2 regions of the Colwellia aquaemaris genome follow, and region 2 is predicted to be linked to the other one. Evidence: riboswitches for the same ligand, from Rfam matches in the RefSeq annotation. Region 2 holds a riboswitch; the other holds the start of a gene.
What was found. A riboswitch is a leader RNA that binds a small molecule or an ion and turns the genes downstream of it on or off. The one in region 2 is predicted to bind thiamine pyrophosphate.
Positions count from the first base shown of each region.

Region 1: another riboswitch for thiamine pyrophosphate. It lies ahead of thiC (phosphomethylpyrimidine synthase ThiC); the one in region 2 lies ahead of AC27HL_RS18255 (TonB-dependent receptor).

Region 1 covers NZ_BAAJLV010000001.1:687,819-704,329, reverse strand. The annotation lists gene AC27HL_RS03090 (sensor histidine kinase) at 1-794, opposite strand, end outside; gene AC27HL_RS03085 (heme NO-binding domain-containing protein) at 770-1,309, opposite strand; gene AC27HL_RS03080 (HD domain-containing phosphohydrolase) at 1,411-2,721, shown strand; gene AC27HL_RS03075 (sigma-54-dependent transcriptional regulator) at 2,725-4,119, shown strand; TPP riboswitch at 4,202-4,300, shown strand; gene thiC (phosphomethylpyrimidine synthase ThiC) at 4,396-6,351, shown strand; gene AC27HL_RS03065 (FAD-dependent oxidoreductase) at 6,369-7,538, shown strand; gene thiS (sulfur carrier protein ThiS) at 7,540-7,758, shown strand; gene AC27HL_RS03055 (thiazole synthase) at 7,762-8,568, shown strand; gene thiE (thiamine phosphate synthase) at 8,565-10,130, shown strand; gene AC27HL_RS03045 (N-acetylmuramoyl-L-alanine amidase) at 10,143-10,775, opposite strand; gene AC27HL_RS03040 (M9 family metallopeptidase) at 11,199-13,763, opposite strand; gene AC27HL_RS03035 (tetratricopeptide repeat protein) at 14,204-16,432, opposite strand.
Region 2 covers NZ_BAAJLV010000010.1:21,842-38,352, reverse strand. The annotation lists gene AC27HL_RS18270 (phosphotransferase) at 1-478, opposite strand, end outside; gene pnuC (nicotinamide riboside transporter PnuC) at 489-1,184, opposite strand; gene AC27HL_RS18260 (hypothetical protein) at 1,184-1,450, opposite strand; gene AC27HL_RS18255 (TonB-dependent receptor) at 1,531-3,666, opposite strand; TPP riboswitch at 3,807-3,942, opposite strand; gene AC27HL_RS18250 (HIT domain-containing protein) at 4,033-4,401, opposite strand; gene AC27HL_RS18245 (efflux RND transporter permease subunit) at 4,496-7,594, opposite strand; gene AC27HL_RS18240 (efflux RND transporter periplasmic adaptor subunit) at 7,591-8,883, opposite strand; gene AC27HL_RS18235 (efflux transporter outer membrane subunit) at 8,883-10,445, opposite strand; gene AC27HL_RS18230 (error-prone DNA polymerase) at 10,602-13,712, opposite strand; gene AC27HL_RS18225 (Y-family DNA polymerase) at 13,739-15,301, opposite strand; gene imuA (translesion DNA synthesis-associated protein ImuA) at 15,343-16,116, opposite strand; gene aroG (3-deoxy-7-phosphoheptulonate synthase AroG) at 16,314-16,511, opposite strand, start outside.

The sequences.
Region 1 (16,511 bases), on a different contig from region 2:
TTGATTTCATGTGCGACACCTGCTGCCAACTGTCCTAATGAACTCATTTTCTCACTATGGACTAACTGTTGTTGGGTTGACTTAAGCTCATCTACCGTATTGTGTAAATCACGATAATTGTAAGCTAATTCAATTTTAGTCACCCGACGTTTTATCGCTGCACTAAATTGCTGTACTGCAATATCCATCGTTTGTTTGAAGTCATCGCTATAGCAATAATGGTTGATATCAAGCAATACCAACCACCTTTCGTTAGTCGTTACCCTCATTGATAGATACAAAACCGTATCATTGTCTAACAAAGAGAAAAACGTGTCATTTTGCTCCCCTTTGCTTATTTCAAATCGATGCCAGCGAGTATCTTCGCTCAGTAAAAAGGGCTTAATGCTTGCTAGATATTTCTCTTGCCATTGTTTTGCTTGCCAATTTCCTTGCTGTTCAGATAAAAGCCAAATGTTATTGTTACCTGTTGCGTGAATGCGAATCACGATAGCAGTACTATTTTCTAATAATTTGGTTACGTTTTCGGCAAAATGACAAAACGAATCTTCAATACTTTTATCCAAAAGCAATTCTTGCGTTAAGCTTGCTAAAAACTGCAACTGCACTTGTCGACTTGTCGTTCTTTCGTATGAATCTAAAAACTCTTTATTCTCAGACAGGATCACGTCGGCTTTTTGGCTTAATTTAGCCTCAAGTTTTTTCTTAGCATTACGCTCTCGTACTAAGGCTTTTTCAAGCAAAGCGACCTTTTCTGTTAATGTCGTGTTTAGATCTCGACCCGAATCAGGCAATGTTCATCTCCTTTACATAAACACTTACTTTGGCTAAGTATTGCGCTTTCTCCAAAATGTTCCGCTGCCCCCAAAATTAGCCCTTCAGCAAAATGGCACATTTTTCTTTGTGACAAGTATCTAACAATGAGTACATTATCTTGCGGCTGGTCATAAAGTAAGGTTGGTGTATAAGCCAGAGGGTCGCTTTTTTGCACTTCAATGTGTATTACACTATCAACAGCTCTCATAAAATCAAATAGGTTGTCTATTTCTTTAACAAGCGAAACGCCGAGCGACATCAAGACGGGGAAAAAATGCTTACCAAAGTCTCTAAGCAGCGACTCTTTTTCAATATCAACAATTCTCGCTAATGCTTCAACCAACACATTAAACTCTACGTCTTCGTATAATTCTGTTGCTAAATACTCCCCATTAGATGCAAGTTCACAGCTTTCAAGCGTTTTTAGCCAAACGGTAAGACCAAACTCTTGCTCTACATAGTCAGCAAAGCCCGTAAAAATAGCTCCTTTCATCGTGTAAACATCCTTAAATACTTCACATTTCATTAACTATAATGCTAGCATGAGTTTATGCAACTATTTCATCTTTAACTAAATTTTTTTAGGATTAAGACATGTTACCGTCAGTTTTATTGCTAGATGATGAACAAGAAGTTCTCAATGCCTTGCAGCGGGTTTTGCGCAGCGATTATCAAGTACATGCTTTCACTGACGCGGCCGCGGCAATCGCGTTTTTTCAAGAAACACCAACCCAGCTTGTCATTACAGATATGAAAATGCCGAACATTAACGGCGCAGACTTTTTGGCTCATATAGTTAAGATTAACAGTCGCAGTAAACGTATTGTGCTTACGGGCTACGCAGATACAGAGCTAGCTAAAAAAGCCATAAATGAAGGAAAAATTTCTGCCTATATCACTAAACCATGGGACAACGGAGAATTAAAAGCAACTTTGGCAAAATTGATCACAGAATTGCGCAGCGAAAACAAAAAGCTTGCCATTGTAAAAAGCTTAAAACTCGATAACCAAAGATTGTCTGCCAATCAAAGTTCAATGGAAAAGGTGAGCCACTTTTTACAAGCTCAACACAATAGTGTTGTTAATCAAAGTCAAAAATTATCTTTACTCAACAATGAGCTATTACAATTAAGTGCTAATTTAGTCGCGATGCAAACACACGACATAACAGGGCATACCTTCAGAGTTGCACAACAAAGTAAAATGTTGGCTCGCAGAATGAAATTAAAGGAGCCACACCGCGTCCATGTCTACCTTGCAGGTTTATTTTACCGTATTGGCATTAGCAGCTTGCCTGCTACATTGACGACAATACCTTGGCATAAAATGACCATACAAGAACAGCAAAGCTGGATTAAATATCCGCAGGTTAGCGCTGAAATATTAACATCTGTGGCATCGTTATCGCCGTGCGCTAAAATAATAAAACATATCAACGAACATTATGATGGCTCTGGGGTACCCGAACATTTAACCGCTGATGAAATCCCTATAACATCACGCATTTTGGCAATTGTGGCACATTTTGACTTGCTGGTTTCTGGGCAGTTTACGGGCCTATGTATTAGCCCGCAAGAAGCTCTAATCATTATGAAAAAAAGCCTAGGGAATATTTTCGACAGCAAAATATTCTATCTATTTTCTGACATGCTTAACGATCCGAATGCCAATGAAAGCCTTGAAATTGCAAAAGCTATTAACGAATTAAAACCCGAGATGGTATTAGCACAAGATATTTTAAATCATGAGCAACATAAATTATTAAGTGAAAAAACTGTACTGTCACAGGCTCAAATTGACTCATTAGTATCACATCAGGAACTCAGCCAAAAGAGGCTTATCGCCTACGTGCTGCATCAAGGCAGCGAAATTAACAAGCAACAGAAAGTTGTTAGGGAAAGCTAAGTAATGGAAGTAACAGATAATAGACCATTAGTTATTTTGGTGGATGACGAACACGAAATTCTTGCGGCTTTAAAACGTACGTTAATGCGAGTTGATGTACGTATTGAAACCTTTACCTCACCACGGTTAGCATTAGCTTATATTAAAGACAACCAGCCAGTATTAATCATATCTGACCAACGTATGCCAGATATTACTGGTGATAAGCTACTTTCACAGGTAAAACAGTTGTGGCCAGACACCAAACGCATAATGCTCAGTGCTTACGAAGACTTTGACTCAGTGTCTGCTGGTTTTAATGACGCAATTATTGAAAAGTTTATTTCTAAACCTTGGAAAAACTCTGAGCTAGTGATGCTAGTTCAAGATAGTATTAACAGTAATAATAGCCAGCCAGCACTGACTAAAATTAATCAAACAATCATTGGCGAAAGTACGCCAATAAAGCAGTTAATTGAAAATATTTCTGTCGCGGCTGGGGCCAATGTCCCCATTTATATTCATGGCGAGACAGGGACAGGCAAAGAGCTTGTCGCCAAAGCTTGTCATGAATCAGGTTGTAAACGCGATGGCAGTTTTATTGCCGTTAATTGCGCTAACTTTTCCGAAACCTTAATTGAATCACAGCTCTTTGGCCACAAAAAAGGTGCCTTTACTGGTGCTGTTACTGACCAAGAAGGATTGCTCTCACAAAGTAATGGCGGCACAATATTTCTGGATGAAATCACCACCTTGCCAATGCCATTACAAGCAAAATTATTACGTGTTATTCAAGAGCGAGAGTTTACCGCCTTAGGTGATACTAAATTAATGAAATTTGACGCTCAAATTATTGCTGCATCATCGGTCAAGCTAAGTGATGCCGTAAATCAAAATGAATTTCGAGAGGATTTATACTACCGCCTTAATGTTATTCCATTAAATTTACCGCCATTGCGTGAACGAGAGCAAGATGCCTTTATCATTGCTAAGCATTTTTTAGAAAAATATAATCAACAGCAACAGAAAAGCTTTGTTGCTTTTAGCGCTAACGCGCGTGATTTTATTGTTTCTTACCCTTGGCCAGGCAATGTAAGGCAATTAGAAAACACCATTCACAGCGCCTGTATTATGAATAACGGTAAAGAAATTACCTTAAAAATGATCCAACCTTTACTGGCTGAGCAATTAACCATTAATCAAATTCTACCTAGCTCTCCTAGTCAAGCGATGCAAGCTCCAGCGACAAGTGCCGTAGCAAAGCCAGCAAATAACACAGAAATTATTCCACTTGAACAGGTTGAAAAAAATGCCATTGAACATGCAATAGCGCAATGTGATGGCAATATCACCAAAGCAGCGGCATTACTCGAAGTTAACCCTTCGACCATTTATCGTAAAATGCAAAAATGGAGCTAATAAAACAAATTTTATAAATTAATTATTGATAATCAACAATTTTTCACGCTAGAATCTAGCCTCGTTTAGCATAACTAAACGTATTGACTTGTCGGAGTGCCATAGGGCTGAGATCGCGAAAGCGGGATCCGTAGAACCTGATTAGATTAACATCTGCGAAGGGAACAAGTGAGTAGCATCACTAGCAATTTTCTATTATTGCTAATTTTGTTTCTCCTCGTTACTACCCCAATATAGCTCCGCCTAACTTTTATTTATAAAAACAGGTGAGAGACCATGAGTTCAATTTCTAGACGCGAGCGTCGCGAGCAAGCAGCAAATTTTTTAAAGAATGTTGCCGATCAATCATTTCCAAATTCAAAAAAAGTTTATGTACCCGGAGAAATACACGATATTCGTGTCGGTATGCGCGAAATAATACTCTCCGATACCTTAGTTAGTGGTACCAAAGATAACGCCGTGTATGAAAAAAATGCCCCTTTATGTGTTTATGATACATCAGGTTTCTATACCGATGGCGCTATTGAAATCGATGTTCACCAAGGTATTCCCCGTTTGCGCGATAACTGGATTGACGCGCGCGGCGATGTAGAATTTTTATCCGGTAAAAGCTCTAGCTATAGTCAGCAACGCTTAGCAGATGAAGGGCTAGATCACATACGCTTTGAACATTTACCAAAAGTACGCAAAGCAAAAGTCGGAAAAAATGTCACCCAAATGCACTATGCCCGCCAAGGCATTATTACCCCTGAAATGGAATATATCGCCATTCGCGAAAACTTGAAGCGCCAAGAAGTAAAGGACGATTTATTACTTCAACAACACCAAGGACAGTCATTCGGTGCCAATATTCCAGAGCAAATTACCCCGGAATTTGTCCGTGAAGAAGTGGCCCGTGGTAGAGCCATTATTCCTGCTAATATCAATCACCCTGAATCCGAGCCTATGATTATAGGACGTAACTTTTTAATAAAAGTAAACGCTAATATTGGCAATTCCGCTGTTACCTCGTCAATTGAAGAAGAAGTAGAGAAACTCGTTTGGTCAACTAAATGGGGCGCAGATACGGTGATGGACCTTTCAACAGGTCGCTATATTCATGAAACCCGCGAGTGGATCATCCGCAATTCTCCAGTACCCATTGGTACCGTGCCTATTTATCAAGCCTTAGAAAAAGTCAATGGCATTGCTGAAGACCTTACTTGGGAGATATTCCGCGACACCTTAATTGAACAAGCCGAACAAGGCGTTGATTACTTTACCATTCATGCTGGTGTGCTTTTACGTTACATTCCCATGACTGCAAAACGAGTCACCGGCATTGTTTCCCGTGGTGGTTCTATTATGGCGAAATGGTGTTTAGCGCATCATAAAGAAAACTTCCTTTATACTCATTTCGAAGATATCTGCGAAATCTTAAAAGCATACGATGTCTCATTCTCCTTAGGAGATGGTTTACGCCCCGGCTCTGTCGCTGATGCTAATGATGAAGCGCAATTTTCAGAGTTAAAAACGCTTGGTGAATTAACTAAAATAGCTTGGCAACACGATGTACAAACCATTATCGAAGGCCCCGGGCATGTACCCCTGCATATGGTACAAAAAAATATGACCGAGCAATTAAAGCATTGTGGTGAAGCCCCTTTCTATACCTTGGGGCCGCTAACCACAGATATTGCACCAGGGTATGATCATATAACTTCTGGCATTGGCGCGGCGAATATAGGTTGGTATGGCTGTGCCATGCTTTGTTATGTAACACCAAAAGAACACTTAGGCTTACCAAATAAAGAAGATGTTAAAGAAGGACTAATAACCTATAAAATTGCCGCACACGCAGGGGATTTAGCTAAAGGTCATCCGGGTGCCCAAATTCGCGACAATGCCATGTCAAAGGCACGCTTTGAGTTTCGTTGGTACGATCAATTCAATATCGGTTTAGACCCAGAACGCGCCCGTGCCTACCATGACGAAACCTTGCCTCAAGAGTCAGGTAAAGTTGCCCACTTTTGCTCCATGTGTGGTCCGAAATTTTGCTCTATGAAAATATCTCAAGAAGTCCGAGATTATGCCGCTGAGATAGATGAACATGGTCAAGAGCAAGCAATCAAAATAAAATTACTTGATGAAACTATCGACATTTCCGCTCAAGGTATGGCTAAAAAATCACAAGAATTTAAAGCCAGCGGCAGTGAGATTTACCACAGCATAGATAAAACCTTAGCTGAATAACGGCGAGGAATATAACCATGCCATCCATCGCAATAATTGGCGCCGGACTCATGGGCCGTTTGATAGCTTTGTCGCTGAATCGACAAGGCTATCAGGTAACCTTGTTCGACAAAGATGACAAAAACGGTCAACAAAGCGCGGCTTATGCGGCCGCAGGTTTACTAACACCACTTGGTGAAGCCATGCATAGCCCAGCAAACATTGTCAGTATGGGCTTTGCGTCACTAACATTGTGGCCGCAACTACTTAGCACTTTATCAGGTTACAATTTTTTCCAACAAAAAGGCTCACTGGTTGTCAGCCACGAGCAAGATATTGGCGACTACCATCGACTACAACGTTTTCTAGCGAATAATTACAGCTCACATCAGCGCCAACAAGTAAATCGCCAGCAATTGTTCAATCTCGAGCCTGAGCTCAGCCATCGTTTTTCACAAGCCATATTTTTGCCAGACGAGGGGCAAATTGGCAATCGTAAGTTACTCATTTCACTAAAAGAACAGTTATTTAGTGAGGGAATCAACTGGTTTAGCAACAGCAGAGTTACCGGAATAAACACCAATAAAACAAAACTAAGTTATCAAACGGGAAACGGCTCAGAAATACAAAAAGCATTTGATTTAATTATTGATTGTCGTGGTATAGGTGCAAAAAGCTCGATAGCAAGAGGAGATTTAACAAACGCTGAGCTTAAAGATTTACGCGCTGTACGTGGCGAACTATTTCAACTTTTTGCTCCCGAAGTCAACATTTCAAGGCCTGTAAGGTTAATGCACCCACGCTACCAACTTTATATTGCCCCCAAAGGGAAAGGTCACTTTGTGGTAGGTGCAACCGAAATTGAAAGTGACGATACTGGCCCAATGACGGTACGCTCAGCTATGGAATTACTAAGTGCCGCCTATAGCGTACATTCGGGCTTTGCTGAAGCCAATATTCGCCAGCATATAAGTCAACTTCGCCCAGCCTTTAGCAATAACCAACCAAAAATAATTAGCAAAGATAATTTAATACAAGTCAATGGCCTATATCGCCATGGTTTTTTAATAGCACCCGTGGTGCTTTCGCAAGTTATTGAGCACGTTAATTATTTATTCCAAAAAAGTAGCAAGGAAGCCGAACACTATCAATATTCCCATTTGTTACCCATAACATCGAATTCAACAGATAAATTAACCGAGATATAGCATGAAAATCTACTTAAATGGCAAAGTGTTCGATTTATCTCACTTGCCAAGCCCCATTACTATCGAGCAAACATTACCAGAAACACTGCCAAAAAATCAGTTACAACAAAGCTTTGCATTAGCGCTTAATAGCGAGTTTGTTGGTAAAGATGACTATGCAGTTACCAACATCAAAAATGGCGACAGTATCGATATATTATTTCCCGTTGTTGGAGGTTAACAAATGTCATTAACTATTTATGGCCAGCAACTCAATAGCCGTTTACTGATTGGCTCAGCGCTTTACCCTTCTCCTGAAGTTATGAAACAAGCAATACTTGCCAGCGAATCACAAGTGGTGACTTTGTCACTTAAACGGCAAAACCCGCATGCACAAGCAGGCGAAAAAATATGGCTCTATATCCAAGATATAGTAAAGCAAAGGCAAGGATTTTTATTGCCAAATACTGCCGGCTGTAAAAATGCTAAAGAAGCAGTAACACTGGCGAAAATGAGCCGAGAGTTATTTAACACAGATTGGATAAAGCTAGAAGTCATAGGTGATGACTATAACCTACAACCTGACCCTGTCGAATTACTTACCGCCGCCGAACAATTACTCGCTGATGGCTTTAAAGTACTACCGTATTGCACTGATGATTTAGTCATTTGTCAGCGTCTTTACCACTTAGGCTGTCAAGTCATCATGCCTTGGGCATCGCCTATTGGAACAGGAAAAGGCTTGATGAATCCGTACAATTTACAGTGTATTCGCATGCGATTACCTGAAGCAACCTTAATACTCGACGCAGGCATTGGCAAACCATCAGATGCCTGTCTTGCCATGGAAATGGGCTATGACGGTGTACTTCTTAATAGTGCCGTTGCACTTGCCGACAATCCTGTATTAATGGCGAAAGCATTTGCCAAAGCAATAGCAGCAGGTGAGTCAGGTTATGTTGCTGGCACTATGCCAGAGCGTCAAACAGCACAACCAAGCACTCCAACCTTAGATACGCCTTTTTGGCACCATGTAGAGAATAACTCATGACAAAATCACCAGCCGAGCATACGCTGCAGAAAATAAAACCTATTATTTGGACAATTTCGGGAGCCGACTGCTCGGGCGGTGCTGGCATTGCGGCAGATATAAAAACAGGCCATCGCCTTGATGTTGAAGTTTGTCATTTAATTACCGCCAATACCGTACAAAACTCGACTAAACTTTTATCGATAAATCCTACCGAGATAGCAATATTAGCAGAGCAAGCACAGGCGCTACGTTTTGATAAACCACCACGCACGATAAAAATCGGCTTAATCACCAACAGTGCCCAAATAAATTGGCTGGTGAATTTACTGTCAGAGCTGAAACAGCAAATAGCAGACTTAATCGTGGTTTATGATCCTGTTGGCCAAGCCAGTGTTGGCGGCAGTTTATCTAACATTCCTGCCGAGGCATTACTACCATTAATGCCGTTGCTAGACGTTATTACTCCCAACCTTAATGAGGCTAAAAAACTCAGCAAACTTATCAATAGCGACACCGGAAACGACAACAATATAGCGATAAGTGAAAAAATAATAAGCTTAGGCTGCAATGCTGTGATCGTTAAAGGCGGTCATCAAAATGACATAAGTAATACCTACAGTGTCAGGAAATACTGCCTTGATACGTGTGTGCAGAAATTAGCGAATAATGACTTGCAACGCTACCAACTACAATCTGCTTATATCGAGACTAGCCATAGCCATGGTGGTGGCTGCAGCTTTGCTAGTGCGCTAACCAGCTTTTTAGCACACGGCTATTTGCTTAGAGACGCATTCACTTTAAGTAAAACCTTTATTAACCAAGGCTTAGCGATAAGTACTAATAGAATAGACAAAAACAATCATTATTACGGCGCTTTTGAGCAAGGGCCTTGGCCAACAAAACCCGCCTATTTTCCACAAGTTATCAACCAAGAAGGTGATATCTCGCCTCCATCAACGTTTCCTTCCCTAAACTTAGCAAAAGGCGAAAAATTAGGTTTATACCCTGTGGTAGACTCAATTGAATGGCTCACACTTTTGCTGCCTTTAGGTATTAAAATTATTCAGTTACGCATTAAAAATATGTCTGATGAAGCGTTAGAGCCAATCATTGTAAAAGCAATAACGTTAGCGCGAGATTATCAATGCCGACTATTTATCAACGATCATTGGCAACTGGCAATAAAGTATGGCGCTTATGGTGTTCATATTGGTCAAGAAGACTTAGCTAAAGCAGATTTAACAGCTATTTCTGCCGCAGGATTACGGCTTGGCGTTAGTACCCATGGTTGCTATGAGCTTTTATTAGCGCAACAGTTGCAACCTTCATACTTAGCTGTTGGTGCAATATTCCCAACAAAAACTAAAGATATGACCGGACAAATACAGGGTATAAGTAATTTACAGCAGTTAATGAATTTAACCAATGATATTCCAGTAGTCGCAATAGGCGGTATTAACCTGCAGCGGGCACCGCAAGTTTGGCAAACAGGCGTCAGTGGTGTTGCTGTGGTAACGGCAATAACTCAAGCTCAGCAGCCAATTGCAGCAACAAAAGCCATGCAAGCCGTTTTGTATTAACGTTACGAACCTTTACTGCCTAATCGCAATAACCTCAGGATGATAAACAAATTCATTTAGTTCATCCTGAGCATTGGGAAACTGTGCGCTATGCTGCTGTAAAACGGCAATGGCATTTGTTATGGCTAATCGCGACTCGGCCGACACTAGAGAAGTTTGGTCTTCTTCTGTTTTCAGGTTACCCGGCAATTGTTGACGAATAAAGTCCATATCAATTTTATTACCTGGGCAAGATTTACTGGTACGGTAACGAGAGGATATTACCTCATTATCCGCTAACGTGTTTAATTCTCGATGGCCTATCACTTTATCGACAGGGATGGAGTATTCTGTCATTAATTGTCTAACAAGCTGATATAAACTTTCATATTGCGCCGGCGTAAAGTCATTGATATCGCCATGGCCTATGCAGCAAATTCCAAGTGAACGGCTATTTAAGCCAAGAGCATGCGCTCCTGCTTTATTGGTGGCTCGACCATTTTCAATCGTGCCATCAGCTTTACTACTATGCTTGTCATTTAAAATTACAAAGTGATAGCCAATCCCTGACCAATTTCTAACTTTATGCCAACGATCTATCATGTCACGATCACAATTATTGCCATTAAAAGCGGCGGTATGAACAACAATATATTCTGGTGTCATAATCTTTATCCTCCAATTTTTTGCTCAGCAACTTAATTTAAAGTACGTGGTAGGTTCATTTATCGTGAAAGAACAGCATCTTTTGATAAAGATATTCTTTGATTTTCAAAAACATAAGATACTTAGCTATGAACGTTAACGGTATGAAAAAACATGTTGCACCGAACTATAAACACAAAAAAACGAACCAGAAACTATTAGCAAGTTTTACTGTGTTTGTGATTGCTTTTCATCCATGCACAGCAACCTCCATGTCGTTTTATACCTATAGAGATTAGTACGTTTTTCATACAAAACAACTTTTTGAATTTATACAAAGGTGATTATCTGGCGAAGAAAAAAAGGCCCAAAATTATTTTTTGGGCCTTTCGCTTTTATTGTTTTTACATCGTCAACTTATAATTGAATTAACTAATATCGATATTACTCAAAATCAGCAACTAATTGTGTGCCGGATTGCTGCCCTGTTACCATCAAATAGTGCCAGCCAGCTCTTGGGTTATTAACAACAATAGACTCGTCGCTACTACCTGAAGTTACGGCACTGTTTTGGTAATTGTTACTACTTGGCCAGCCAGCAGCTGATTGATAAATACTGGCGTCGCCATTACCACCTTGTGTAGAAATAGTTAATGACGTTGAACCATTTGCAACATAAATCGCCATATAAACTGTTTGACTGCCTAAGCACACAGCTTGATTATCTTCTAAGTTTCCTCGGGTTATTGCAGATTGCGTGTCACAAGCATTAGTATTGCCCGTACCACCGCCACCAGTGCCATCATCAACCGTCCAACTTGCTGTTAAGCTAACATTATCAAACACTCTATTTCCGTATGGGTTGCCCATTACGTACCAAGTACCTTGCACAGGCGTAGCAACATTAACTGTTTCACTATTACCGCCTTTGTAAGGTCGATAATCCCAATTGTTTAATGTTGCTTCACTACCTGCTTTAACATAAAGGTCAACATCACCTGTGCCACCTGACGATTGAATAACTAAATTACTTGCGTTGGCTGGAATATCAAATTGATAACTCGGTTGCTCGCTGCCATCAGATTTAATCGTTACCGTTTGACCATTAGTTAAAACATTATCGTCAGGAATTATTATGGTATCTTCCGTGCTTTCTACCGTTTGTAACCAAGTTGCAAACTGGGCGTCTAAACTGCTACCAATATTAGTCAAAATACTGTTATAACCTGCAAAATCTCCCACTCTTAGCTCTGCAAGTATGTTATCAACTTGCGCTGGTTGCTGTTCAAACATAAAACGCACCGCCAAATAGCCCCACTTATAAATACGTGTCGAGTCATGATCGTTATAGTTAGTTTTAAATAACTCACTTAGTTTATAAGTGTTCTTACGAGCTTCAGCGATAGCACCATCATCAAAGTTTTTCTTTGCAATGTACTCTGCGATACCTTCTCCCCACCACACAGAATCGTGAGCGTTAAAGTCTCTAAAATCACCGTAAGTATTAAAACGCCCATCTAGATAATGTACATATTCATGATTAAGGTTCCAAACTTTAAACTCTGGCAATAACCAATCAGCTTCATGAGCGAAAAAACGTGGAATATTGCCAACGACCGAAGGGTCACCTTCTAGGTATTGGCCACCATTATCGACACTATTACCAAAAATATTATAAGAAAAACGTTTATATTGGTCTGTGTTGTTATAAATAACTAGCTCTAATGTTGAGTTATTATCGTCTGCAACTGGCACATTATTAGTATTTAACTTTTCATGAAAGTAGCTTTCCCGCGTCGCCAATTCATCACAAACTTCCGTAAGTTGTGCATTAGTTAATTCTTGCGCACGAATTCTTAACGTTGCACTACATGAGTGTGTTATAGGTAAAATTACAGCCTCTAACTCGGCTTTATAATTACATGTATTGTAAAAGCTGCAATTATTCGAGTCATAATAATTAACTTGATTAATGACTTTAAACCACGATTTTGAAGTCGTGCCTGTCATATCTGTACGGGCCAAAAAGTCTCTAATATCATTTTGAGCTTGTGTACGTGTTTGGCCACTATATTTCAGCATTCGGCCAAACTCTGATGCTACATCATTATATTGAGCTTCCTGTGCATGCCCTATCATCGCAGTATTATTTTTTAAAAACTGGTCGAGTGCATTTATTAAGCCTTGTTCAGCCTGAACTGCAGAAATAAACGCAGCATCATCCTTGGCTCGGTAAATATAAATTAGCGATTTAGTAAACCAATTCTGAGCATTTGCGCCCCACTCTTTTTGATAGCGCTCTAGTAAGCCTATTACTTTTGGTAAATAGCGATAACGGTCATTCGCAGAAAGAGCATACATTAAAATCATCGCCTCTTTTGCTAAATAGGCGTGTGTTTCGTCCGTATTGTAGTAATTAGTATTCGCAGCAAGTGCATTGAGAAAACTCACTACGGCAGTGCTCACAGCCGAGCTATAATCTCCTATGATAGCGGAATTAGCGGCTTGTTCTTGCATCCACTGCCCTGCACGAATATAGGCCACAAAGTAGCGTAAATTATTTGCCGTTGTACCATCGTAAGCTTCGGCTAATACACGGGCTTCATTAGCGATAGCTATCATTGCATTTTCATTAAACAAGGCTTGCATATTTGCAGATGGCGTCGTCCAAATATTATTCTCAAAACACTGATAATCTGCCTCCGATTTTATTAAATTTGCCCGAGCCGTACCTGAAACTGCCGCTAGGTCAGCACTGCTTACACAAGCGTTTGCAATAGCCGACTGCGTACGAGGACTAAATGAAAAGCTTTGTATAATGCTAGCTTCAATAGGGCTTTGTTCTGCATTAACATCACGAGCAGTCGGATCTTGCTCTCTAATATCGACTTCAATGGTATTTTCTATATTGGGTTTGTGGTCATGAACAAGGTGCACATCACTATTGGCAAATGCAGTATCAACCATTAGGGCTGCCGATACAGCGAAAAACATACGGGTAAGTTTCATCTTACTTTCCTTCATATTTATTATTGTTATTGACTAATTTATTAGCCTTATTTCACTTATTGAATGAAGCTGTTTATTAATTAGCTAATGATAAGCAATTAAAAAACAAGAAAAATTCAGTGCATATTTTTAATACACCGACAGGTTATATTGTATACAATATATTACGTCAAGCTATATTCTAAACAAGATAAAGCATAATAATTAAGCAAGACACTTAATAAGAACCTAACTAACTGTTATAAAAAAGAATAACCATAAGGTATGTGCAACAGTGGCCACATAAAGAACAAACTTGTCTAAGAAATAGCCAACAAGAATAAAACCTGACCTGCTGGCAATTAGTAATATTTGTAGGAATTCAGTTTTGCTGAATAAATTGAAAAAGATCTGAGGATAAACAACCTGCATAACAAAAGCTTTGCTATGCTAGTTATTATTTAGTTATCAACGAGTAAAAAACTCCCTTGCTCTTTCACTCGCGATTTCATATTTTCTAATCGGGCTTTAACACCACCAAACATTTGGCTAAAACGTTGAGTTTTCGCTAGCTCAGTTAGTATTGGCTCTACCTCCACTTTCCAAGCCTGTACCCAACCTGCATCTATGGCACTTTGAAAAAAGCTAAAAGCTTCGCTTTCTTCATCTTGCAGCGCTTTTACTAACGTCATGTTGTAAAAAATTTCCGGGTTATTATTACTATTTGAAATTAGCTGTAGTAAATATTTTTCATAATCAGCAATCAATGCCTTGGCTTTTTCAAGTTGCTCAATTTGCTGATATGCGAACGATAAATGCAACACCGCTTGACCATCAAGCATGTGGTAAAAGAAATTATTATGCGCTAGCTGAGAACTTTGTAGTTGCTCATACGCATTCACTGCTTGTGCATAGTTGCCCTTGTAATACGCTATTTCACCTGCAACATAAAATTTCAAGGCAGGTTTGGAATCATCATAGTTAACTTGTTCAAGTAGTGACATTGCCTGTTCCGTGTCACCTTTACTGGCAGAAAATCGCGCTTGCAGAAAAATGATATCAGCCTCAGAAAACAGGTTTGCATGTGTACTCAAATAGGCGAACCATTGCTCTGTATCACTCTGGTTGTTCAAATCCATATTAGCCCATAATAAGCCTTTAATAGCTCCCTTATTACCAGCGTCAACTTGCAATGCTCTTTCATACATTTCTAGTGATTCGTCAAGCCTGCCTCGTGTTTTCAAGATATCGCCGGCCAGGTTATAAGCACCAGGGTAATATGGATCATTAGCAATAATTTGTGAAAATAAAGTCATGGCTTTGCTTTCATCACCTTGTTGGTAATAGCACCAAGCAACATTATATGCGGCAACAGGCGATTGCGGGTCAAGTTCAAATGCTTGTTCAAACAACTTGTGTGCAGCAGAAATATCACCACGATTTCGGTATAACGAGCCATACCACATATACGCCATGGCATAATTAGGGTTAAGACTAATAGCTTTTTTAAACGATGATTCCGCTTGTTCTGGTTCACTATCACTTAGCAGTAACCCTTGTGACGCATGAGCATCGGCTAGCTCTGGTGCCAACTCTAAAGCTCTATTTATTGCAACTTGCGCACTTTTGTAAGCGACTTTTTCAGAGAGTGTGCCATATAGGGCGAGTAATATATTGGCATTAGCAACACCAACATATGCTCTAGCATATTCATCATCCGCTTGAATGGCTTGTTTAAAGTGCGATAACGCTTTTTCAATTGATGCTGCTGTTCGGTGTGATAATTCTTTTTGCCCTTTACCATAGGCCACCATAGCGTCAATACTGTGGGTACCTTTTTCGTGATTGCTAAGTTTTGCTTGCCCTAACAAAGTCACTTTCAATTTATCTACTACGGCATTAGCAATTTCGTCTTGAATTTGAAAAACGTCACGGTATTCTCGATCATAAGTTTCAGACCAAATATGCTCACCGGATGCCACATTAATTAACTGTGCCGTTACCCGTATTTTATTGGTGGTGTCATTCTTGCGAATACTGCCTTCTAAAATAGTTTTTACGCCAAGTTCGCGACCAATTTCTGGTATGGTTTTCTTCGTGACATTTTTATAAGCAAATGAGGACGTTCTTGCCGCCACTTGTAGCTCGGAGTTTTTTGCTAATAAATTCAATAGTTCTTCAACCATACCATCGGCAAAGTACTCATCTTCAGGATCAGAACTTAAGGCAACAAAGGGTAAAATAGCGATTGACTCTTTATTATTTTCTTTCGCTAATGTCGCTTTAATTTGCGGCACTCTTTCAGGTGACGTACTAGGTTCAATGGCAACTTGTGGATCAGAAAAAAACACTTGGCTTAACAATGTAACAGCTAACGCTAAAACTAAACTGCCGGCAACGGTAATGGTTGTTCTTAAATTAACTTGGCTACGACTACCATCAATTGGCGCATCAGATTCCTCTGCTCGCACTATGCCTTGACTGGTAAAGTTAAACAACCAAGCAAAAATTAAACTTACTGGGAAACCAAAAATGAAAATCTTCAACAGCAAGGTCATCACACTATCGGGTAGGCCTAATGCCGGAACTGCCAAATCAGCAATTTGAATTAGCGGCCACGCCGAAACAGCATAAATGGTTGCTACCTTAAATACTTGTCGCTGCCGTAACTGCGCTAAAAACTCTTCCAATGACTTTCCTTGATACACATTTATCGAAAATTCGGTAAGTTTAAGTATACAAAAATAACTGAGCAATAAAAGTGTTAAA
Region 2 (16,511 bases):
TAATTGATAATTTTACTAGCCTGAACGATTTAACTTTAGTGCTTGATGTATAGTCGATACCGTGACATTGAGCTAATAGGTTTACCATAATGCCCATTTTGTCGTTTTGGCACATTAACGAGTCATCTAGTGAGTTGCCAGGTAGAAATTCATTAATGAGCCAATGTGCATCACTATAAAATATGTTCGCCGCTATACCCTGCTCACTTGCCAATATATTAGCCGCAAGCTCACCCTTGTTGTCGGCAATACATTTTGCTGCATAATAACGTCCTTGGTATTTAACTTGAAAGCAAGGTTGGCTAAGCCCTGCTTCAAATATTTTAATCTCGGTAACCGAGCACGATGCAAAGCATGGTAGTAATAACAAACGCTCAATTAAAGCGAATTCATTCTTATTAGGCTTTTTATTGATGCAAATGTCATTTGTCCCGATCTGCAAGCTTAAGATAGCTTTTGTATTAAATTGGCCAAACAATTACCTGCCCCTAAGCCACAACAGACGTGGTATCAGTAACTAGATTATTATTTTGCTGTTGATACATTTTACGCCATTGCCAATAACCATAAGCAGCAAGTATCACATAACATGCAAATAAGGCTGCGGTTGGCACCAGTGACTTTTCGATATAAAGATAGATAGAAACAAAATCAATAACGATAAAGTATAACCAGTTCTCAAGCACTTTTTGTGTAATTAAGTAGGTAGCAAATACTGCAAAAACTGTAGTGGCACTATCAAGATAAGGAAAATGTGTCGGCGTATAGGTTGCCATTAGCCAACCAAGAACCAGTGACAATAGCGATAATGCAATAATTGCTATGCTATGGCGTTGCAGCGACCATTGGCTATACGGTAACGCTTGATTATTAACCTTATCAGCTAAATTTTCATTACCGCCATCATCACAAGCCTTCGCCACATTTTTTTGCCAGCAATACCAGCCATATAAAGCCATGACTAGATAATAGAGTTGTAACGCACTGTCCATCCATAAATAAACATCGTAAAAAATAACAGTATATAAAATGGTACTTAATATTGCCGCTGGCCAGCACCAAATATTACCTTTTGCCGCCAATAACACATAAAGTAAGGAGGCTACTACAGCGATTAACTCTAACACTGGTAAAGTGGTAAAATATGTCACAATTTCAGAAGCAGCGCTGATAGAATTAGTCATTACGACTCCGCTTCAACAACAGAGCGATCACCACCGATAAATTTACAGACAAATACCGCCGCATTTAAGGTTTCATGTACGTGTTTTATTTCTGCCATCACATGTCTGGTGGCTAAGTCGTAATCACCAAAAACTTGCGTGCTCATACCGTTTGTCACAACATTTAACCCTTCAACTAAACGTAAACGTTTAATAAAAGCCCAAATTTCAGTTTTAAATTTTTCTTCTGCTAGTGGATATAAACTAATTTCAATTGAAATTTTCATGTTTTATTCTCTTATTAATATTAAAGGCAATATATAACACTTTGCGGCGATATATTGCCTTAAACCACTCAAAAAGTTGATTAAAAATTATAGTCTAAAGTAACACCAACTTGTCTTGGAGCGCCATAGCGTACGTACTTTTTCGCAGCCCAGCCTAAATCAGGTTCATTACCAAAGTAAAAACCGCGTGTAGCGACTTTTTCATCAGTTAAATTACGTGCCCAAAGTGATACTGACCAATCGGAAAATTCATAACCAATTTTGGCATTAAGTAGTTTTGAACTTGCAGACTTTTCATCATGACTATCAGAAAAATAGAACGCATCTTTGCCCGACCAATTAATATTAGCCACTAAGCCATCATCATTACGATAGGTAGCACCTAAGCTAAAAGTATATTTAGGCGCATGGGCGAGCTCTCTGCCTGAAATATCAATAGTAGCGCCATATTTATCTTTATAAGCATAATTATCATAGGTGGCATTTAGATAGCCTAGTGTTGTATCTATAGTTAGATTATTCGTCATTTGATAATTCAGCTCTAACTCCAAACCGTAGCTACTCGAGCTCGCTGCATTTGCCGTGTAAATTGTAAATTGTTGAGGTTTGTCAGGATTTTGCTGTGATGCGTTAACTTGCTGATCTTTCCTGTCCATGTAAAACACAGCTAAACGGCTAACCAAGTTGTTATCAAGTAAGCTAGATTTTAAGCCTAACTCATAGTTTACTAAGGTTTCTGTATCAAACTCTTTGTACTGAGCTAATTGCTCAGGTAAGCCCATGTTGAAACCACCAGCTTTGTACCCTCGAGCAATTCGCATATAAGCTGAATGTTCATTGTTAATTGCACGACTAAGTGCAATATGCCCACCCCACATAGTTTCAGAAGGATCAAAACTATCACCAGCACTATCAGAATAATCTGTTGTACGTTTTTCAACGCGCAAACCTACAGATAATTCATGTGCTTGTGGTAAAATGCTATCTAACTGTCCAAAAACAGCATAATTGTTTGCTGAGTATATTGAATCAAGAATTTCATCTGGCCAACCATTGTATAATGAATCTAAATCATTACTTTCACTTAAGCGACTAATATAAGTACCTAGTAACCAAGCCGTGGTATGGTCAAAAATTCGTGATGAATCATTCGAAGAAAGTCTAAATTCTTGTGACCAAACATCACGGTCGGCTTTTTTAGCCCATAAATAGCTGTACTCGCACGGTTCATTATTGGCTTCATCACCACAGTTTTTACTTGCCCAATAATCAGCATTTGCCCAGTCACCATCATAAGCGTGTTCATGCTTTGTTGTGGTATAACTGCTGATCGCCTCTAATTTAGCAAAAGATAAACCATCATAGCTGAACTTAAGCGCGCCGCCGTGAGATTTTTGGTTATCAACACCAGGATTATCGGTCAGGGTATTAAAACCGTTATTATCTAGTGTCCAGGCGTCAAAACCATTGTCGTTATCAGCAAAAATATAAGTAAAGTGTACAGTTAGATCTTCTGTTGCTGTGTAGTGAAGCTTAAACCTTCCTGAGAATTCATCAATACCGTTGGTATCGTCTTTACCTAAAAAGCTGTTGTCTCGGTAACCATTTTGTTGGTGTTGCTCTACTGATACGCGATAGCTTAAATCTTCTGAAATAGCCCCTGAACTGTAACCAGCTAAATTAATGAGGTCGTCATTACCTGCAGTGGCTTTAAAACCATGTTCAGAGGTTTGTGTCGCTTCATTAGACTTAACATAAACTAAACCTGCTAACGCATTAGCACCAAACCTAGCACCTTGTGGCCCTCTAAGCACTTCAACTTGTTGTACGTCGTACATTGACGCTGCCATACCTAAACCTGAAAGGTCAATATCGTCAACGATAAAACCAACTGATGAATTAGGCGCTCCGCGATATTCAGAGCGTTCACCAACGCCACGAATTTGCAGGTATTTAGGACGTGAAGTACCACCAGAAAAATTAAAGTTCGCTATATTTTGGATGACTTCTTCAAAGTGCTGAATAGCTTGGTCATTAATTTTTTGTTCGCCAATTACAGCGACGCTTGTTGGAACTTGAGCGAGTGACTTTTGATTAAAGCTTGAAGTAACTGTAATTGTTTCAATATCTTGGTTTTCATTAGCATTAGAGGTGCTAGCAAAAGATATTAAGTATGATGTTACTGCGATTGAAATGGCAGATTTAGAAATATTCATTATGATCTCATAAATTCTATTAAGAATACGTTATGGGATCCGGCATGGAGAAGTTAGAAAGCGGCTCGTTAACAATCTGTAAAATTATTATCAACCGCTAACATACGTTACACGGTAAAATTTAATTTTACAAAATGGTATGCGATTAGCGTAACCATTCCTACGCCGGTACTATCCGGTTCAGGTTCTAAGGGTTCGCTAAGTTATATTCACTAATAACAGCGCATCTCAGCCTTTGAAATCGTTGTCGATTTTAAGGCACCCCTTGGTTCGGTGTGCATACTAACAATATTTATTTAAAAGTACAGCGTAAAGCTTAAATTTACGCTGTATATATTAGAAATGTTGCTTATAAGGCAATAAAAGCTATTGCGCAGCCAGCATTCGCCCTAAAGGTTGCCCACCAACTAAGTGCATATGGATATGATAAACCTCTTGGCCACCATGTTGATTACAATTCATGATCAAACGATAACCGTCTTCGGCTATGCCCTCTTCTTTGGCCAATTTTCGCGCTACCGTGAACATACGACCAATGGTAAGTTCGTCTTCTTGCTCTATATGGTTAACCGTTGGAATAAGTTTATTCGGCACAATTAATATATGACTTTTAGCTTGCGGGGTAATATCACGAAAAGCAGTCACAAGCTCATCTTGAAAAAGTAATGGTGTTGGTATTTCTTGGCGAATAATTTTTGAAAATATGGTTTCTTCTGGGGAGTTTTGTTCAGCCATAACAATGTCATTATCTGGTAAAGTTTAACTGTAGTTTAACGATAACTCAGCGAATAACAAAATAAATTGTTATTCGCTGTCATCATATGACTTATCAACTTAACTGCGTAATAAGCTTACGTTTACCTCTTACGGTTAAAGACTTTACATCTTCAACAAGCAAGTAGTTTACCGGCACCAGTATTAAGGTAATAAAAGTTGCGAAGATAATACCAAACCCTAATGATACTGCCATAGGGATCAAAAACTGTGCTTGTGTCGCTTTTTCAAACAATAATGGCATTAAACCAATAAAGGTGGTTAATGAGGTCAGCATTACCGGACGAAAACGTGACTGTGCAGCGATTAATACTGCCTCAAATACCTTCTCTCCAGCGCGCACTTTGCCATTAATAAAATCGACTAAGACTAAACTGTCATTTACCACTACGCCAATAAGCGCCATCAAGCCAAGTATACTCATAATGGTTAAATCCATACCCATGATCCAATGGCCGATAATAGCGCCAATAGCACCGAATGGAATAACTGACATCACGATAATCGGTTGTAGGTATGACTTAAACGGTATCGCCAGTAAACAGTAGATAATAAAGAATACAAATAATAGCCCCCACGCCAAGCTATTAAATGATTCTGCTTGTTCACGTGCTTCACCTTCTAAAGTGTACGAAACGCCAGGGTATTTGTGCATCAATTCATCTAAAAACAAGGTAAGATCGGCATTTAACACTGTCATATTGGTGGTGTTTTTATCTACATCTGCGGTTACATTAACCGTGCGATATCTATCAATACGTTTTATTGCCGATGGACTTTTGCCAGGTTGCAATTTCGCAACATGAGACAAAGGCACTTTGCCGCCCGTTGGTGTGTTAATTAGCATGTCGTTTAGCTTGGCTATCGATTTTCGCTCTGACAACGGAAAACGTAACATCACTCTAACATCATCACGCCCTCTTTGTATCCGCTGAATTTGTGCGCCAAAATAAGCATCTCGTACTTGGCGGGTGATCCACGAATTACTCATCCCCATAGCATAACCTTGTTCGGTTAATTCTATCTGTAATTCTTCTTTACCATCTGAGAGACTATCGGTAATTTCAAACGCTGTTGGATAGGTTCGAATGCGCGCTTTTACTTCTTCAGCCACTTGCTCTAAAGTTTTCAAATTAGTTGCAGAAAGTTGTATATCGAGAGGATCTCCTCCACGACCAAATTCAGCTCTAAAGGTGACACTTTCAGCACCTGGTAATGGCCCAATTAGCGCTCGCCATTCTTTAACTAATTGCGCAGTACCAATGCCAGTATTGTTTTTATCCGCTGGAATAATTTCAAAACGTACACGGCCTTTTTCTTCGCTAGTAATTGCAAGGGTATTTAAAATAATGCTATTGCCTTCTTCGTCACGGTACTTATCTTGTAATGTTTTCGCCGCATTAGACATTTTCTCAACATAGGCATCAACAACATCAAAGTTGGTACCAACCGGCATCGTAATATTGCCTCTTGCGGTTTCACTTGGTATACGAGGGAAGAAGACAAATTTTGTCCACCCACTTAAGATAAAAGCTAAGATCAAAATAAACACGCCAACAAATAAAGAGATGGTGGTGAACCTATTGCGAATAGCTAACGACAATAAAGGCTTGTAATAACGCAATATTGAGGCTTCAAATCCATCAGCAAAGCGCTGTTGCCAAACACTGAATTTTGATTGTTGAGTTTTTTCACTACGTAGTCGTAAGTTTTTTAAATGTGACGGTAATACAAATTTAGATTCAATCAAGCTAAACAACAATACTGGAATGACTATTACAGGAATTTGCGCAAATAATGCTCCACGCTGCCCTTCAATAAACGCCAAAGGTAGAAACGCGGCGACTGTGGTTAAAATACCAAAGGTTACTGGGGTTGCGACTTCTTGTGTGCCTTTAATTGCAGCTTCTATACCGCTAGATGCGGTTTGGGTGTGGCGGTATATATTCTCCCCGGTCACAATGGCATCATCTACCACAATACCTAACACTAAAATAAAACCAAATAAGCTCATGATATTTATGGATATATCAAAAAAAGGCATTATAAGAAACGCGCCCATAAAACTTACGGGGATGCCAATCGAGACCCAAAAAGCAATGGAAGGACGTAGAAATAACGTTAATAACAACAGAACAAGAAAACCGCCTTGTAACGCGTTTGTGATCAGTGTGTTTAAGCGACTTTTTACGATTTCTGAATCGTCATCCCAGTAGCTTAAAATAAAACCTTCAGGTAAAGTAGCTTGGCGATTATCAATATACTCTTTTACAGCATCCGCAACATCAATGGCACTTTGATTGCCAATACGAAAAACATCAATTAGCGCCCCTTGCTGGCCATTAAAACGCGCTCGTAAAGGTGTTTCTTCAAAACCGTCATTTACTTGAGCAATATCTTCAAGAAGTAAAAAAGTGCCATCGGTATCGGTTTTTATTACTACCTTTTCAAACTCATCTTTACGATAAGCTTGTCCTATATTTCTAACTAAAACATCGCCGCCGTCAGTACGCACATTACCTGCTGAAATATCAACCGAGCTATTGCTAATGGCTGTTGAAACTTCAGATAAAGTTAGTTGGTACTGGTCAAGTTTGCTTTGGTTAATGTCAATACTGATTTCATAATCACGTACCGCATCTAATGAAACTTGCGTAACTTGTGGTAAACGTAGCAAATCATCACGTACTTGCTCAGCAAACTCACGTATTTCTTTTTCACCATAATCAGAGGCGATAGTAACCGATAGCACATCTCGAATACGTTGTGCTATTGCAATTACCGGTTTTTCTGCATCAACAGGAAAGGTATTTATCGCGTCAACACGGCTTTTAATATCGTTTAATAGGTCACGCACATCTGTAGATGAGTCGGCTTCAATACGCACGGTAGCCGCCCCTTCCACAGAAGTACTGGTAATTTTCTTAATACCTTGTAGATCTTGCACCGCTTCTTCGATACGTATTGCCACACCCTGTTCAGCATCTTCAGGAGTCGAACCACGTAAAGCGACAGTGACATTGACAATTTCAGATTCAAAAGAAGGAAATACTTCTAACGGAATGCTGCTTTTAATTGAAAATATACCAGCCAACAAAATGGTGATCATAAGTAAGTTGGCAGCAACATGATTTTTTGCAAACCAGGCGATCATGACTCAACTCCCTTATTGTTCTTTAATTTTTGCGTATCAGAGTCTCTGCGTTGATCATTGCCAGCTTTGTTTCCTCTTTTTACGCCTTTATTTTCTCTAACATTTTTAGAAACAACCGCTTTGCCATCAATACTGCTAATATTAACAATCGTACCCGAGGTAACTTGGCCTAATGGAGTTAAAACCAATAATTGTTGAGGCTCTAATCCCGATTTAATGACTGCTACATCATCGTTTTGCCAAGCGACGGAAATATTTTTCCGTTTCAGAATATTGCCTTCAACTATATATACATAACTGCCTTGATAAATGGCTTTATTAGGTATGGTTAATGCCTTTTCAATCACTTTGCCAGTTATTTTAGCGCTAACATATTGGCCAATTTTTAATGGCAAACTGCCACTTTCATGCTTGCCATACGGGTCATCTATTTGCGCTACAACAAACAGCTGTTGCGAATTTTGATCAAACGCTCCTTCGGTACGCACCACTTTACCTTGCCAGCTTTGACGCGCAGCCAAGTCAGAATATATGGTAACCGCAGGCTGCTTTTGCTCACTATCATTTTGATAACGGCTACTTTCAGGTAACACCATATAGGGTAAGTCTTTGTTTTTTAATGGCAACCGAACTTCAACATAATCAACAGCATAAATTTCTGCAAGCTGAGTGCCTGAATTTACCACTTGCCCAACATCAACTGACTTACTTAAAACTCGCCCTGTATATGGTGCAACAATATTGCTACGTTCTAATGCTAATTCCGCCTTTGCTAAACTTGCTTCGGTAGAATATACCGAAGCTTGTGCTGCCATTAGTTGTGGTTTACGAAGTACTAAATCTGGCGCAGTTTCACTATTACCTAACCGGCGCCAGTCTTGCTTTGCTTGCTCAACCCGTGCTTGTTCTTCACTAAAATTCTGCTTAGCACTAAATAAGCTTGCTTGAGCTATCTTTACTTCTGCCAGCAAATCTCGTTGATCAAGCTGCACCAAAACATCTCCTTGTTCAAAGAAGCCACCAGCTCGAAATTTAGGACTAATACTAATTATTTGTCCTGATACTTGCGGCAGTAGCACACTTTGTGTTCTGGGTTTAATGGTGCCATAGCTATCAATGGTAATATTGAGGTCAGCATGAGTAAGTTTTTGTACCTGCACATTTAATTGCGGTGCCATACTTGGCCGACCACGCTTTGCTGACGGTGGATTACTTGTTACAACATAAGCGGCAAATATCAGTGAAGATAAAACGATTATTGGAAGTAGTTTTTTTATTTTAACAGCCATTACTTGTCCATATTTGTTCGGTGATTAGTTGCTACATGTAACTCACTACTATGTTTTTGTGAGTTTTGCCGCTCTTGCTTTGTTGGCGCTAGGTAATTGCCTCCTAAGGCGCTATATATATCAACACGGTTTTGTAGTAATTGATTAGTTAGTTCGATCACTGTGGTTTGTGCATCAAATGAGCGCCTTTGTGACTCTAATACTGTGGTATAAGTGACTAAACCACGTAAATATTGATCGAATGAGAGCTTTTCAGCTGCTAGTGCATTTTCCTGGGCTTTTAAGTAATAGGTATAACGTTGTTCCAGTGACGCTCTGGCACTCAAACTATTTTCGACATCGGAAAATGCTTGATAAACTTGCTGTAAATATTGCTGCTCTTTTTGCTCAACATTTAACTTGGCTTGTTGCTCCAATGATTTAAGTCGACCAGCGTTGAAAATAGGTGCTGATATATTCCCCAGTAATGACCAAGCTAATGCCCCGCCATCAAGTAAATCAGCAATGTCGGTATCGCCATCACTGATATTGGCCGTTAAGTTCATACTTGGAAAACGCTGCTTATGCGCAACCGCTAGTCCAGCATCTAATGCTAGAAGCTGTAACCAACTCGCTTGAATATCAGCTCGACGTGTTAATAATTGTGCAGGTAGTCCGACAGAAATTTCACTGTCAATTATGGGTAAATTCTGCTCAGAAGTTATTTTGGCAAGCGGATATTCACCCAGCAATAATTCTAAAGCACGACTTCTCTGTTTTAGTGTTTGCTGTTGTTGTGCTACTCGTGCCAACTCTTGATTAACATTGTTTTTGGTCAAATATACATCTAGCGCATCATTGAGCCCTAGCTGGTAGGATGATTGAATCATCACTAAATTTCGTTGTAGGTTATCAGCTCGCTCTTGATACAAAGCAAGTAACTGCTGCGCTTGCGTTAAGTCAAACCATGCTTTGGTGATATTTACAACTAAATCTAGCTCACTTTGCTGGTAGTTGGCCTGTGCAGCAGCGTAGTTTAAACGGTTTTGGTTTTGCTCATCAGACAATTTTCCCCACAAATCTAGTTCATAGCGTAGGTCTGCACTAATAGTCGCGTTAGTTTGATAACTTATGGTGCTATTGGCTACTTGCTTACGTCTTGAATTATCGAGTGATAATGATAATTCAGGAAAATCAGACGCCTCACTTACCTTTAAATGCGCTTTTGCTAATTCAACATTAACCCGCTCTGCTTGTAATTGATAATTGTGTTGCAAGGCATAGCTGATCATTTGCTCTAAAGCACTGTCGTTAAAGCTTTTCAGCCAGCCATTTTGTAAAGCGCTTGCTTCGCTTTTTTCATCCGGTGCTGATTGCCACTTTAACGGCGTATTTTGTTCTATATAACGTAAGGCATTTTGCTCTGTCATACCACTTGGCGTACTACAAGCACTCACAACAATAGCTATAGTCATAACCGCGCTGCAATTTATCATTTTTGCTTTATTGGCTGTATATCGCGAAGCTTTATGTACACTATTTTGATTGTTGATTTCGCCATTACAATTTGCACGAACTTTCAAAACCTTCCCCAGTAAAACTCTAATTAGGTTAACTATAGTATGAGTTGATATTATGGGGAACAATGTTCTTTACACTGCTTTACACTAGCGCGGAGTGAGTTCGATAAGTGGCGTTTTTTTTACGACGAACTACTAAATAACGATTAAGAACAATCGCTAATGGAAGTTTCTAGCAGCAATTTTTAGCTCTTTAATGCAATCAGATAAGTCGACTAATCTTCCAGCAATAACATGAATCACATCACCTTCTCGCTCAATAATGCCGGTAACCTTTAAAATTTTAGCCGTCAAAAATGCACTTTTTTGAGCATTAGCCGTTGCTTGCCATACCACTACATTGGTGTTGCCAGTATGATCCTCTAACGTAATAAATGTCACGCCGGAAGCTGTACCTGGGCTTTGCCGGCCGGTAACTAACCCGACAACAGAAACTACGCTGTTACTAGCCGTGCTGAATAAGTCGCTTGCTAGCGTGCACTGTTGCAAGTATTGCTGCTGCTCTTTATCTGCAAGCAATAAAGCAATGGGGTGTTGATTAACACTAACCCCAGTACTGGCGTAGTCTTCAAGTAAATTATCCATTGCGCTAGGTGCAAAGCTAAACTCATTTTGTATTATCAATTCCGGCATACTTTTTTTAGCCGCTTGCCACAAAGGCAAATGATGCTCTGAGTTCATTAGCTGCCAACGTGCTTGATAACGATTATCTGCCAATGACTTTAAAGCATTGGCACTAGCCAGTATATTCATGTCTTGGGCTCTTAACGCACGACAAGTTAACTGGGTAAAGTCTTGATAGCCCTGCTGAGGTTTTTGTTTTAACAAATGCTTAGCACTCTTTTCTGACAGCCCTTTCACCATAGTCAAACCCAATTGAATATCATAGCTATTTGTTATTTTTTGGTACTGTATACTGTGCTCAAATGCTGAGTAATTAATGTCGATCTCATTAATCGTAATACCGTGGCGCTGGGCGTCTTGTATTAATTGTGATCGGGAATAAAAACCCATTGGGTAACTGTTTAATAAGCCAGTATAAAATGCCACAGGGTAATAATACTTTAGCCAGGCAGAAACATAAGCGAGTACCGCAAAGCTCGCCGAATGGGATTCAGGAAAACCGTATTCACCAAAACCACATATTTGCTGGTAAATACGCTGTGCGAAGTTTTCTTGGTAACCTCGCGCTTTCATACCTGAAATAAGCTTTTCGCGAAATTGTGCTAATTCACCATTACGTTGCCATTTTGCCATAGCGCGGCGCAGTTGATCGGCCTCCCCACCACTAAAGCCTGCGGCAACCATAGCAACTTTAATCACTTGCTCTTGAAATATAGGTACGCCTAAGGTACGACTCAGTACATCTTTAATCGCCTGTGACGGGTATTCTATTGCCTCAATACCTGCTCGGCGGCGTAAGTATGGATGTACCATATCACCTTGAATTGGCCCTGGTCGTACTATGGCAATTTGCACGACTAAATCATAATAGCATTGAGGTTTTAGCCGAGGCAACATACTCATTTGAGCACGCGACTCTATTTGAAAAACACCAACAGTATCAGCCTGTTGTAACATATTATAAACTTGAGGGTCTTCTGGTAAACGGGTAATATCAGCAATACTTAAGGTATGCTGGTAATGTTGCTCAATATAACTAAAAGCACGACGAATAGCCGTTAACATACCGAGCGCTAATATATCAACTTTTAACAGCCCAAGCGTTTCTAAATCACATTTATCCCACTGAATAACAGTTCGCTCCGCCATAGCGGCATTTTCCACAGGCACAAGTTCATATAAAGGCCCAGAGGAAATAATAAAACCACCAACATGTTGTGATAAATGTCGAGGAAAACCAATTATTTCTTCAACAAGCTGGATAAATAGCTGAGTAAGCTGGCTGCTTTTATCTAAACCAAGCTCAAAAACTTGCTCTTGCCAGGGGATTTTTCGCTGACGGCGATTTATGTTTTTAATGAAAAAGCTTAACTGGCTGTCATTAAAACCAAAAACTTTACCTACTTCCCTAATAGCACTCTTAAGTCGATAAGTTATTACGGTTGCCGCTATGGCTGCGTGCTCTCGCCCATATTTTTGATAGATATACTGAAAAATTTCTTCACGACGTTGATGTTCAAAATCAACATCAATATCAGGTGGTTCATTTCTTTCTTTTGAAATAAAACGTTCAAACAATACTGATATTTGTCTGGGGTCAACTGAGGTGATCTCTAAGCAATAACAGACTATAGAATTAGCGGCCGAACCTCGCCCTTGATAGAGTATTTTTTGTGATTTTGCATATTGAACTATGTCATAAATGGTTAAAAAAAAGTACTCATAACCTTGCTCTGTAATTAACGTGAGTTCCTTATCTATTATTTGTTGAATATCATGTGGAATATCGCCCGAAAAACGTAACGCGATACCTTTTCCAACAAGATGTTTCAAATAAGAACTTGCAGAAAAACCTTTAGGTACAAGCTCTGTAGGATATTCATATTGCAAGCTGGATAAACAAAAGTGGCATTGATTCGCTAACTCAATCGCCGCAACAATATGCTCACTGGCATGAATTTTTAATAATTTCTGCAGTGGTCTAAGCGATTTTTCAGCATTTTGCTCAAGTAATACCCCCATATTTTTTAGCTGCTTTCCATGTCGTATTGCCGACAAAACATCTTGTAATTTTTGTCGTCCTGCAACGTGCATTAGTACACCTCCACAAGCCACAATAGTTAGCTGAAACTGTGAGGCTAAATTTTGGCAATGACGGTTAAAAGCAATCTCATTACTGTGTAAAAAACGTGTATAAGCTAGTGAAAGTCGAGTGCGATGATAGCGTAATAAAACTGAAATATATTGCTTATCTTTGGCCATATCACCACTGGGTAGCCAAAGCACAAAGCAATGTTTAATAGAGTGTAAATCCCAGTAGGTAAATTTGTAATTCCCTTTATCACAACGCCGACGAGCATTAGTGATCACACGACATAATTCAGCATAACCTTGTCGGTTTGGCGAGAGTAAAATAACTTTGAGACCATCTTCTAGTTCAAAGCTTGCACCAACAATAAGTTTAATGACTAACGCTTTATCTTTTATTTCTCGATAAGCTCGAACCACACCTGCTACCGAGCATTCATCGGTAATTGCCAGTGCGCTATAACCCAGTTTACACGCTTGCGAGATTAATTCTTCCGGATGAGAGGCGCCTTTTAAAAAAGAGAAATTAGATTGGCAATATAGTTCGGCATAACTCATTTTTCTAAAACACCCAAGTTAAATCGTTAAGAAAAATAACCATGAACAAACCACTGCTCATTACACTCTTTGTATACCCAGCAATACTGCCCTTGCTTATTACGAGCAACAAAATAATCACGGTGATATGTCGCCATCAACGCTGGAGTAGACGCTTTTTTAACGGTATTTATGGTTGATGACTCCCACCAAGCTGTCATTATTCTTTCTGGCCCATGTAAAATACTTACATCGTAATGAAGAGGCTCAGGCTCTGACAAAACAAAACTTGGTCTTAATAATGCCTTTTCATCACAATAAATATGCTGATAAGTGCCAGTTCGTGTAACTTCTGTGCCAATAGCTTGCTTTTGGTATGTTGCCTCACTCACTGAGCCACTTTGTTGAGGAATAACGGGTAAATAAGTAGAAGCAAACTCAACTCGATGGTCATTTCCAGCTTGTAAGGCGAGTACTTTTTCAGTGCCTAACTTATTCACTAATAACGAGGCTAGCTGAGTAAGTGATAATTGCCCTCGCTTGCCCAAAAACATATCTGCTACCTCCCCAGTGTTGTTTTGAAAGTGTTGAACACATAAGGTAATTTTCGTAATTGCAGCTTGTAGTTGAATACTGCTTAGCTTTAATACCACTAAATTTAGCCATTGAGTTGCTAAATATTCACCAGCTACACTACTAACAACAAAGGATTGCTGAACCACATGATTCAGCCCTTCCATTCGATGATACAAAATAAACTCAAGCGTTAAACAGGTATAATCACGTCGAATTAAAAAAACCTGTAACAGCTTTAATAGTTGCCTTATTGGCTGTAAAAGCGCATCCACATGAGTCATTTCATACAATAACTCAATACTATGCTCAAAGCTGTGTTTAGGCTGATAGAATGATAACGGTGTATTATGTTTACCTGTAAGTTGCATTAAGTAATCTATACAGTTTTTATCTAATCGTTTTGCTAACTCTTCTACTGGTAACGACTGCAGCTGAGCTAAAGTTTTAATGCCTAAGCGCTTTAACGTTTGCTTACTTTTATCGGCAATAAATAGTTCTTCAATGTCTAATGTCGCCATTTTTTCTGCGATGACACTTTTATCTGCCGTCAGCATGTTTGTACCTGAACAAGCAAGTAATTGCGCTGACATAGGGCTATAACCATAAGCAAATGCAGTATTAAGATTGAAAGGCTGAAGCACAGATTTTACCGCTGCCATATAGGTTTCTATGTGTTGATAAAGCTTTAGCATATTGCCAACTTTTAGTGCTAAACCCTGTGGTGGGAATAAAGCAATATTGGCAGTAACACTGTATAACTGCTCTGTAATATTGAATAGATGAGCCTCTTGCTCTTCATGCTGATATGGCAAAACTTGCAGCGTGTCCGTTAAAGATGCTGCCATAGCTAAGCCCATGCCCAACTGTATACCTTCAGCCTTCGCCCTTTCATTTAATTGCACAATGCAATTTTTTTTACTATCAACAATTACAATGGCTTGTTTATCATCCCCTTTCCCTCGCACAGGCTTTAATTGGCTAGCCTGCAAACAATCAAGCTGTAAAGATGGAAAATTTATGTATAACCACAACATTAATATTTTTTAACCATGAAAACGGCGATCAGTAACCGCTATTAATGCGCTCTAAATCGCTGATTTAATCTACTTTTACTTGAATAGCTAGGCCTTTGCTTAGTTGAGAGCGGTACCACCACATTGCTGATTTCATCATCACTACATTTAATCCCAGCATCAGCTTCAGCTAGACTCGGCCATTGCTTATGCATGTTGAGCAAAAAAGGCTTACAAGGCCAGCCACCTAATTGTTTTTTTATATGAACGGTTAGGCCTGTCTTTTGTGGTTGAAGTGCTAAAGATAAAGACACAGGTAAAGCCAAATCAACATTGTATGGCGCCCGAAAAATAATTTGTACTGCATCACCTGTAACAGCAGCTTGCTTTAAGCGCTTAATTTGATGCACAGCAAGAAATTGTTGCCATAGCAACACGGCAAAACAACAACCGCTTTTTAAGCATTGCTCTGCCGCCCACAGCGACTCTTCTGGCTTTTGAGAAGTAATTATTAAGACATTTTCAAGCGGTATGGCAGCTTTTAGCAACATTAAAGCATTTACTTGTGCTGGCGGCGCAATAAAAACAACCTGTCGACTATGCTGCTTTTGTGCTAGTTCAGTTTGTAATATATTTAAGAGATAAGGTAAGAAAAGTCTTAATTCACCAATACCATTTAATGTTTGTACTTCAATAACACCTTGTTTAGGCAAGCCGCCATTTAATTGCGTATTTAGCTCTTGATAGCCACTATCAACTGTTTCAACAACATTTTTTACTTGATCAGCACGCCAAACTTTACCTTGGCGGTGTAATTGTTTAAGCACTTTATTCATATTTGCCACACAACTATACTGTATTTTCATACAGTATAGTTGTGTGGTTATAAATTAACAACCTACAGAGGCAAAAAAGCCCATTAATAAATCAAAAAATAAAGTAACATATTGATAATAAATTAAACTTTTTAATGATAAAAAAAAAGCAGGCTACCTGCCTGCTTTAAATACTGATGTGCGACTTAAATGATTAATTATCTTGCTCGACGTTGGGCGACCGCCTGATCCAACTCTGATAATAAAGTCTCTGTATCTTGCCAACCAATACAAGCATCAGTGATACTTTGTCCATAAGTAGCCGCAATACCATTAACTAAGTCTTGACGGCCTTCAACTAAATGACTTTCCACCATCACACCGAAAATATTACTATTACCATCGCGCATTTGCTG